DNA from 3 places in the Mesorhizobium sp. WSM4935 genome. Region 2 is predicted to be linked to each of the others. Evidence: predicted binding sites of a transcription regulator. Region 2 holds the regulator's gene; each other region holds the start of a gene.
What was found. Region 2 encodes PhoB, which activates phosphate uptake and scavenging genes when phosphate is short. Its sites were predicted from a motif close to TGTCATNNANCTGTCAT; they were not measured.
Positions count from the first base shown of each region.

Region 1: the regulator PhoB is predicted to act here: its motif matches at 1,714-1,730, upstream of P9273_RS25640 (PhoX family protein).
Region 3: the regulator PhoB is predicted to act here: its motif matches at 1,222-1,238, upstream of P9273_RS30930 (YdcH family protein).

Region 1 is NZ_JARTVR010000014.1:99,420-102,692, forward strand. It holds gene P9273_RS25640 (PhoX family protein) at 1-1,651, opposite strand, end outside; gene P9273_RS25645 (hypothetical protein) at 1,895-2,233, shown strand; gene P9273_RS25650 (phosphatase PAP2 family protein) at 2,252-2,953, shown strand; partial or broken gene P9273_RS25655 (helix-turn-helix domain-containing protein) at 2,961-3,166, shown strand; gene P9273_RS25660 (DMT family transporter) at 3,245-3,273, opposite strand, start outside.
Region 2 is NZ_JARTVR010000015.1:117,490-120,762, forward strand. It holds gene P9273_RS26575 (ROK family protein) at 47-1,291, shown strand; gene phoB (phosphate regulon transcriptional regulator PhoB) at 1,460-2,149, opposite strand; gene phoU (phosphate signaling complex protein PhoU) at 2,166-2,873, opposite strand; gene pstB (phosphate ABC transporter ATP-binding protein PstB) at 2,894-3,273, opposite strand, start outside.
Region 3 is NZ_JARTVR010000026.1:23,607-26,879, reverse strand. It holds gene ispG (flavodoxin-dependent (E)-4-hydroxy-3-methylbut-2-enyl-diphosphate synthase) at 1-719, opposite strand, end outside; gene P9273_RS30930 (YdcH family protein) at 973-1,152, opposite strand; gene P9273_RS30925 (YdcH family protein) at 1,390-1,593, shown strand; gene P9273_RS30920 (IclR family transcriptional regulator) at 1,716-2,516, opposite strand; gene P9273_RS30915 (transporter substrate-binding domain-containing protein) at 2,639-3,273, shown strand, end outside.

The DNA.
Region 1 (3,273 bases), on a different contig from region 2:
CGGAATCGACGGCGCAATTGTCCGGCATGCCGAACCAGCCATGGGCGGTGGTCGCGGTCGAGAAGGTGGCGCCGACATCGGCGACCGACGGATCGCCGCATTTCAACAGCACTTCCCATTTACCCTTGGTGGCGGCGAAGTCGCCGCCATCCTCGACGATCTCGATGATATGGCCGAAGGCATTGTCGGCGCGCGGATTGGCGGCGTCGACCTGCTCGGCTTTGCGCTTGGAATTGTTGGTCAGCATGACATAGACCTTGCCGTTGCCGGCATTGGGCTGGATGTCCTCCGGCCGATCCATCTTGGTGGCGCCGAGCAGGTCGGCGGCGCGCCGCGTCTCGATCAGCACGTCGGCCTGGGACGCAAAGCCGTTCTCCGCCGTCAGCGGGCCTTGCCCGAACACGATCGGCATCCATTCGACCGAACCGTCCTCGGCGAACTTCGCGACGTGCAGCGTGCCGTCGTCGAGCAGGTTCATGTTCGCGGCACGGTCATTGGGGTCGAACGTGCCGGCGGTGACGAATTTGTAGATATAGTCGAAGCGTTCGTCGTCGCCGAGATAGAAGACGACGCGGCCGTCCTTGGCGACGATCGATTCGGCGCCCTCATGCTTGAAGCGGCCCATGGCGGTGCGCTTCCTCGGTGTGGAGGTTGGATCGTTGACGTCGACCTCGACGATCCAGCCGAAGCGATTGGGCTCGTTCGGCTCCTTGGCAAGGTTGAAGCGGTCGTAATGCGCGCCCCATTCATAGGCGCCTTCCGGGATGCCGAGACGCTTGTAGTTGGCCGCTTCCTTGTGGCCTTCCGGCAATTCGCCCGAGAAATAGCCGTGGATGTTCTCCTCGGCCATCACATAGGTGCCCCAGGGCGTGACGCCGCCGGCGCAATTGTTGAACGTGCCGATGACTTTGGTGCCGGATGGATCGGCATTGGTCTTGACGCGGTCGTGGCCAGCGACCGGGCCGGAGAGCGCCATCTCGGTGGTGGACATGATGCGGCGGTTGAGCTTGCCGTCGCGCACCACCTGCCACTTGCCGCCTTGCTTGCGGATCTCGACGATGGTGCCGCCATGCGCGGCCATCTCGACATCGACCTGCTCCTTCGAGAGCGGCGCCACCTCGGCCTTCTTCTTTCCGTCCTTCTCGACGATCGAAACGATCCCCGGGAACATCAGATGCGGGTTGGTGTATTCGTGGTTGACGACCAAAAGGCCGTGCTCGGCCGAGCCGTCGATCGGGATATAGCCGACATAGTCGTTGTTGTAGCCGAATTGCCTGGCCTGGGCCTCGGCCGATTGCTTCAGCGGATCGAAATCCGGCGAATCGGCAAACAGCGGATCGCCCCAGCGCAACAGCACGTCGGCGTCATAGCCCGGGGCGACATGGTGCTTGTCGTCGATGCCGGCTTCGAGCTCGTCGAAATTGAAGGCCGAGCCTTCTGCCGCGCGGGCCTCGTCGGCGGCGACGAGCGCCAGCGGGCTGACGGTGGCGGCGATGGCCGAGACGGCCAGCGAACCCATGAGGAAGCCGCGGCGCGAGAAACGCGCGGCGATGATCTCGCCCATGGTGCGGTTGTCGGTCGGGTTGACGGGCGGGCCGTCATTGTCCTCGAGCTGGCTGGTGCGGAAACGGGTCTCAGGGGTCACGGTCATGGTGTTCCTCTGGCTTCTTGAGGTGGCTGGGATTTCGACCTTTCGACCCCTAAAGCGCGCCGATCACATTTTCGTGACACTACCGTGATTGAATCGCAATGGCTATTTGCCGGCTGAGCAGCCGCTGGCTGGCTTGGCCCCCGAAACGCCGGCGGTCGACGGCGATCGGCTTGACGGCCTCGCCTGCTTCGGAAACAAGGGCTGCGGCCGGCTCGGCGGCGGCGCTTGAAAGATGGGACGGCGGTGAGTTTCTGGGGATTGGCGCAGCTCTGCATTTCGACCCTGATGTTCGTGCTGGCGGCGATAGCGGCCAAGCAATGGGGGCTGGCGCCGAGCCTCGCCAAGCTGCTTCTGACGCTGGCGTTTTATACGGCCGGCAATCTGATCATGCTGAGGCTGGTGCGCGAATTCGGCATGTCGGTGTCGTTCAGCCTGTCGGCGGTGATCCAGCTCGTCGCGGTCAATGTCGTGGCGCTCGCCTTTTTCGGCGAACGGCTCAACGCCTTGCAAGCGACCGGCATAGTGCTGGCGATCGCCGCCGTCGCGCTGATCACGCTTGGGCCCTATATGCAGCGGCTGTAGCGGGATCAAAAGGCTGGCATGAAACCGATCGCCAACGCGCTCCTCAACAGGTTGGAATTCCCCGTGCTGCTTGCCGGGCTGGTGATCGCCGGTGGACTGTGGGGGCTGGTGGAGCTCGTGGAGATGGCGCGCGCCACGACCCCGCACGCCTTCGACACGGAAATCCTGCTCGCTTTCCGTCATGCCGGGCAGCCGGACAGCCCGATCGGCCCGCTTTGGCTGGAAGGCGCGGTGCGCGACGTCACCGCGCTCGGCAGCACCGTTGTGCTGGTGCTGGTCACGACCGCGACCATCGTTTATCTGCTGTTGATCCGCAGATCCTCGACAGCGTTGTTCATGTTCGCGGCGGTGGCAGGCGGGCAAGTGCTCTCCAGCCTGCTCAAATTCGAGGTCGACCGGCCGCGGCCTGATCTCGTCTCGCATCTCGTCAACGAGACGTCGCTGTCCTTTCCGAGCGGCCACGCGATGCTGTCGGCCGTGACCTATCTGACCCTCGGCTCGCTGGCGGCCCGATTCCTGCCGGACCGCAGGACGAAGGTCTTCGTGCTCGGTCTTGCGGTGCTCACCACCGTGCTGGTCGGCACGAGCCGCGTCTATCTCGGCGTGCACTGGCCGTCCGATGTGCTTGCCGGCTGGTGCGCGGGCTTCGCCTGGGCCATGCTGTGCTGGCTTGCGGCGCGCCTGCTGCAGCGGCGCAAAGTCGTGGCCGACAGCGACTGATCGATGGCTGCCGGCATCGACACTCGCCGAGTGGGCCGGGCTCTCGCTGCGACGATCCAGCGCATGGAAGCGGGCGACGGCGTCGTCGACACGCTGATGCAGGTCATCCAGGCGCTCGACGAGGCGGGCGTGGAGCTGATCGGCGAGAACCAGGCCGGCGGGTGCGGCGGCAATGGCGTGCGCCTCAAGGCCGCCGCGGCGCAGAACCCGCAAACGCTGAGCCGCCACTGCGATAGGGAAACAGGACCGGCACCGCCGCGACCGGATTTGCCGGCCGATGCCGTGCCCTGCTCACACCGCCGCTTCGATCGGCTCGGCAA
Region 2 (3,273 bases):
TGGCATCATCACAAGGCCGCGGTGACTCGGGAGGACGTGCGAGACAATGTCGGTGGGAATCCGCCACGACGATTTGCGCCGGCGCAACCGCGCCATGGTGATTTCGGCGGTGCGCCGCGCCGGCCAGCCGTCGCGCACGGAGATTGCCGCCACCACCGGGCTTAGCCACTCAACCATTTCGGCGATCTCCGCCGACCTGATCCAGGAGGGCATTCTCAGCGAAAGCAAGGCCAGCGAGCCGACGGCGTTGAAACGCGGCCGGCCGCAGATCGGCTTGGCGCTGAATCCCGAAGCCGCTGCAGTGCTGACAGTAGTGCTGTCGCTGAACTTCCTGTCAGTCGCTGTGATCGACTATGCCGGCCAGGTGGTTGCCGAGGAGCAGCTGCGCCTGGACACGCTCGTCATGCCCCGCGACGAGCTGATCGGCGAATGCCTGGCGATCGTCCGGCGCCGGCTGCATGATCCCGACCTTGACGTCGGCAGCGTCGCCCGCATCGCCATGGGCATTCAGGGCATCACCGATACCCATTCACGCGCCATGCTGTGGTCGCCGATCACGCCGCTGACCGACATCCCCTTTGCCGACATCCTTGAGAAGGAATTCGGCATCCCCGCCACAACGGAGAACGACTGCAACATGATGGCGGTCGCCCTGCAATGGCGCGATCCTGAACGCTATCGCGACGACTTCATCGCCATCCTGCTCTCGCACGGTATCGGCATGGGTCTGGTGCTGAAGGGCGCGCTGTTCACCGGCACACATTCCTCGGGCGGCGAGTTCGGGCACATGATCCATCGGCCCGGCGGCGCGCTTTGCCGCTGCGGCCGGCGCGGTTGCGTCGAGGCCTATGCCGGCAATTACGCCATCTGGCGCAGCGCCATGGGCATAAGCGAGGATGCCGCGCCGACGGATGTCGGCGACGCCGACATGCGCGCGCTTGCCGCAAAGGCCCGGCAACAGGACGGCCCCGAGCGCGAGGCCTATCGCCGGGCCGGCGAGGCGCTGGGCTTCGGCCTCGGCAGCCTGTTCGCCCTGATCGACCCGGCGCCCGTCGCCATGGTGGGCGTCAGCGCGGCCGCCTTCGACCTGATCGAGCCCGCGCTGAGGAAGGCGATCGCACAGACCGCCGGCGGCCAGCATTCCGAATCGATCTCCTTCGACACCGAGCCGAACGAGCTGCCGCTGATCCGCGAAGGCTGCGCCATGCGCGCGCTGACCTTCGTCGACCAGGAGATTTTCGCGCCGGGAGGCCAGGCAAGAGCCGGCACCGTCGGGAAGAACGTGGCCTAAGTAGGACCGAAAAATGCGAGCGCTGGGATATCCTGAGATTCAGGTCAGGCCGAGTCGAGAATGGTGGATTCCGAGAACCGGAACGGAGCGTACTTTTGGGTACGTGAGTACCGGAAGCGCAGGAAGCCGCCATTCGCAGGCCGGCATCACCTGAATATCAGCATATCCCTAGTCCTCGCGGATCGCGTAGCCCGCCCCCCGAATGGTACGTATGACGTCCGGCATGCGGCCGTTGTTGACCGCCTTGCGCAGGCGCCCGACATGGACGTCCACGGTGCGCTCGTCGATATAGATCGTCTCGCCCCAGACATTGTCGAGCAGCTGGCTGCGCGAGAACACGCGGCCGGGATGCCGCATCATGAATTCGAGCAGCCGGAACTCGGTCGGGCCGAGCCTGATCTCGCTCTTCTTGCGGTAGACGCGGTGCGATTCGCGGTCGAGCACGATGTCGCCGACCTTGAGCACGCTGGACAGCACCTCCGGCTTGGCGCGGCGCAGCAGCGCCTTGACGCGCGCCATGAACTCCGGCGTCGAGAACGGCTTGACCAGATAGTCGTCGGCGCCGGTCGAAAGGCCGCGCACGCGGTCGCTTTCCTCGCCCCGCGCCGTCAGCATGATGATCGGCAGCCGCTCGGTTTCGGGCCGCATCCTGAGGCGACGGCAGAGCTCGATGCCGGAAACCGCCGGCACCATCCAGTCGAGCACGAGCAGGTCGGGAACGTTTTCCTGGAGGCGGATTTCGGCCTCGTCGCCGCGGGTCACCACTTCGACTTGGTAACCCTCGGATTCGAGGTTGTAGCGGAGCAGCACCCCCAGCGGCTCCTCGTCCTCCACCACCATGATGCGTGGCGCGATCATCGGGGTAACCTTTTCGTCAGGCCGCCGGCGCCGACATTGCGGTCTCGTCCTGCTTCGGACGATTGGCGGGCAATTGCGTGCCGGTCAGCACATAGTAGGCGTTCTCGGCGATGTTGGTCACATGATCGCCGATGCGCTCCAGATTCTTGGCGCAGAACAGAAGATGCGTGCAAGCGGTGATGTTGCGCGGATCCTCCATCATGTAGGTCAACAGCTCGCGGAAGACGGACGTGTATTTGACGTCGATGCGTTCGTCGTCGTTGCGAAGCTTGGCCAGCGCCGTAGCGTCGCCCACCGTATATTCCTGGATCACGCCCTGAACCTGGATCAGCACCATCTGCGCCATGGAATCGATCGAGTGGGTGAGGTCCCGCGGCGCGGCGCTGACGCCGACCGAGCCGACGCGCTTGGCGATGTTCTTGGCGAGATCGCCGATGCGCTCGAGGTCGCCCGCCATGCGGATCGAGCCGACCACGTTGCGAAGATCGTCCGCCATCGGCTGGCGCTTGGCGATCAACGTGATGGCACGGTCGTCGAGCTCGCGCTGCCTTGCGTCCATGATGGCGTCGTCGGAGACGACGCGCTGCGCCAGCGCATTGTCGCTTTCGAGCAGCGCTTTGGTCGAGGCGCCGACCATTGAGCCGGCAAGGTCGCCCATGTCGTTGATGAGCCGGCTGATCTGCCTCAGATCCTCGTCGAAGGCGGCGACGGTATGTTCGGCCATGATGATGTCCTCGTATGAGCTCAGCCGAAGCGGCCGGTGATATAGTCCTGCGTGCGCTTCTCGCGGGGCGAGGTGAAGATCTTCTCGGTCCGGTCGAACTCCACCAGCTCGCCCAGATACATGAACGCCGTCTGCCGTGACACGCGCGCCGCCTGCTGCATGTTGTGGGTGACGATGACGATCGTGTAGTCGGCCTGCAATTCGTCGATCAGTTCCTCGATCTTGGCCGTCGACAGCGGATCCAGCGCCGAGGCCGGCTCGTCGAGCAGGATGACCTCGGGCTTCACCGCCACGGTGCGGGCGATGCAGAGCCGCTGCTGCTGGCCGCCGGAGAGGCTCTGGCCGCTGGCATTGAGCTTGTCCTTGACTTCGCTCCAGAGCGCGGCGCGCTTCAGCGCCG
Region 3 (3,273 bases), on a different contig from region 2:
CCGGCTTCGGTGAGACCGAGATGCAGCGCGTGGTCGGAGCGGGTGGCGAGCTCGGTGTAGACGGCGATCAGGTCCTGCACACCGCTGACCTTGGCCGACAGGATGATCTTGTCGCGGCCAAGCCCGATCTCTTCCGCCATCTCGGCCGACAGGATCGCCGACTGGACGATCGCCTCGCGCGTGACCTCCTGCGCGGTGAGCGGTGAGCCCTTCGCCTGGTTGTCGTCCATCAGCCGGGTCAAAAGCTCCTGGTCGAGCGAGCCCCAATTGACGCCGATGCGCACCGGCTTGTCGTGTTTGATCGCCGTTTCGACGATCGCCGCGAACTGGCGGTCCTTCTTTTCCTTGAAGCCGACATTGCCGGGATTGATGCGGTATTTGGCCAGCACCTCGGCGCAGGCCGGATGGTCGGCGAGGAGCTTGTGGCCGATATAGTGGAAGTCGCCGACCAGCGGCACGTCGATGCCGAGCCGTAGCAGCCGCTCATGGATGCGCGGAACCGCGGCCGCGCTCTCGTCGCGGTCGACGGTGATGCGCACGATTTCCGAGCCGGCGCGGTGCAGCGCCGCGACCTGGGCGACGGTCTGGTCGACATCGGCCGTGTCGGTGTTGGTCATCGACTGCACGACGACCGGGGCGCCGCCGCCGACGATCACGCCGCCGACCGACACACCGACCGACATTCGCCGCGGGAAGGGAGAGGAAAAATATCCGGTCATGCCGGCCGCCTTCATCTGAAAGTTCCGGGCATGAGGTGGCGGAGCAAAGATGGCTTGTCAATGGCAAGCGCCGGGCAAGGCCAGCAAATCCGCTGCTCCCGATCGGCCGCCATGCGGCTCGAAGGAGCATCGGGTCACGAGATACGCGCCCAAAACGGTGAGGAGATTCAGTACAAATCACCAAGCCGGTGGCATTTCTTGCCACCGGGGAGGCTGCACCGCGGCGGGAGCGGTTATGGTGCCTAGAGGAGTTTCAGTGTGCGGTCGGTTTCGCCTTCAGCTTTTCAATCTCGTCCTTGATTGCCAACTTGCGCCGCTTGAGAGTGGCGATCTCGAGGTCGTCTACCGAAGGATGGTTCATCGCGTCGATAAGTTCGCGCTCGATATCGCCGTGCTTTCGCTGCAGCTCATCAAGATGGGATGCAAGAGACATGATTGGTTCTCCCTTTCATGGTTTCCTCGATTGCAGCCGTCACAGGCACGTCCACCGCAGGTTGCGACTGTGACGGCACCATGACAGTTTGCCACCAACCGATCTCGATGTCGAATGCCACGTGGTAGCATTCCACGACAAAGTGAAATGTGATAAGGGCTGCGCGCCGGCTACAAACAGACACACCGGCCCCGCCCAGACAGCCCGCTTGGGCGATGCATACGCAGACGGTAGATAATGTCCGAACAGGAACAGGCTGAAATACGCCTCGAATATTCCCGGCTCAAACAGGAACACGCCGATTTCGACGCCGCCATCAACGCGATGATCGCCACAGGCTGTGACCCGCTTCAGATCCAGCGCATGAAGAAAAAGAAGCTGATGCTGAAGGACCGGCTGTCGGCGCTGGAAGACCGCATCATTCCCGACATCATCGCCTGAGCGGGCAGCTTCCCCGCTCTCCGCCTAGCAATTCCAGGAAAAGTGTGAGCGGTTTCCGTTCGGAATTGCGTAAAAACAAGGAGATAGAGCGGTTAGCCGTTTCCGTGAAACGGTGAAACGCTCTAAGAGATAGAAAGCCGGGCGGCGCGTTCACGCAGCAGCGCGACCAATTCGCCGGTCCGCGCCTCCGATGTGTCGATCGGGACCACCAGGCACATCGTCGCCTCGACCTTGCCAGGCGCCGAGAACACGGGCGCCGCCAGGCATTTGGTATAGGCGTCGACCAGGCCTGACGTGACGCAATAGCCGGTGACGCGCGCCCGCGCTATGTCGTCGATGAAGTCATCGAGCTCGACCTTGCGGCCGTCCGGCAGCACGAGATCGTCTTCCGTGACCATCGCTTCGATCCGGCTGCGATCAAGACCGGCCAGCAGCAACCGGCCGGACGCTGTCCATGGCAGCGGGATCTGCAGGCCGGTGGCCGAGCTGATGCGGAACGGCCTGGTGCCCGGGCTTGAATGGATGATGGTGTATCGGCCGGTCTGCAGCATGCAGAGCTCGGACGTCTCACCGGTCTCGCGCGACAGCGCGTCGACCTCCTGGCGGCCCCGCCTGAGCAGGTCGTTGCCGCGCATATAGGCCATCCCATAGAGATAGAGCTTCTTGCCGAAATAGACGCGATTGCCGTCTCCGGCCATTTCCAAGAGCCCGGCTTCGACCAGCTCGCGCACCAGCGTGTAGGTGGTCGAGCGCGGCGCGTTCAGCCCCTTTGCCAGTTCGCCGATGGCGATCGCGCGCTGGTTGGCGTGCAGGAACTCCAGCATGTTCAGGACCCTGTTGAGACCCTTCTCGCGCGAGCCCGCCGGCCGCTCTTCGCCCGCGCCCTCGCTCGGCCACCCGGTCAGCGCTTCACTCTCTTGCATTGTCGATTCCTGGTGCTAGTATCTGTCTTGTACAGGATACACACGTCTCTTGTAAGAGACAATCGCTGATTGCGGTGCGTATTTCTGTTGCATTGGGGAACACATCATCAAAGGAGGTCGCCGTGAACGACACATCCGGCAGACGTGATTTTCTGAAACTGGGAATGGCGGGGCTGGCCACCGCCGGCGCGCTCACCGCCGTCAGCGCCGAGAAGGCCGCCGCGCAAGCCGCGTCCGACAGCGTGCTGCGCACCGCGCTCGATCGCGGCAAGCTGATCGTCGGCACCGGCAGCACCAACGCGCCGTGGCATTTCGAGAACGACGCCGGGGAATTGGTCGGCATGGACATCACCATGGGCCGCATCCTCGCCAAGGGCCTTTTCGACGACCCGACCAAGGTCGAATTCGTCACCCAGGACCCGGCGCAGCGGATCCCGAACGTGACGACCAACAAGGTCGACATCACCATCCAGTTCATGACCATGACCGCGCAGCGCTCGCAGCTGATCCATTTTTCGCGACCCTACTATGTCGAAGGTGTAGCGCTGCTGACGCTGCCCGGCTCCGAAAACAAGACCTTCGACAAACTCTTGGCGAATGGCGCCAACACGCGCATCTCGATCCTGCAGAATGTCGACGCCGAAAGCTCGGTGCATTTCGCCCTGCCGCAGGCGCAGGTGATGCAGATCGACACCCAGGCCAACGTCCTGCAGGCGTTGGAATCCAAGCGGGTCGACGCCGCCGCTGTCGATCTGTC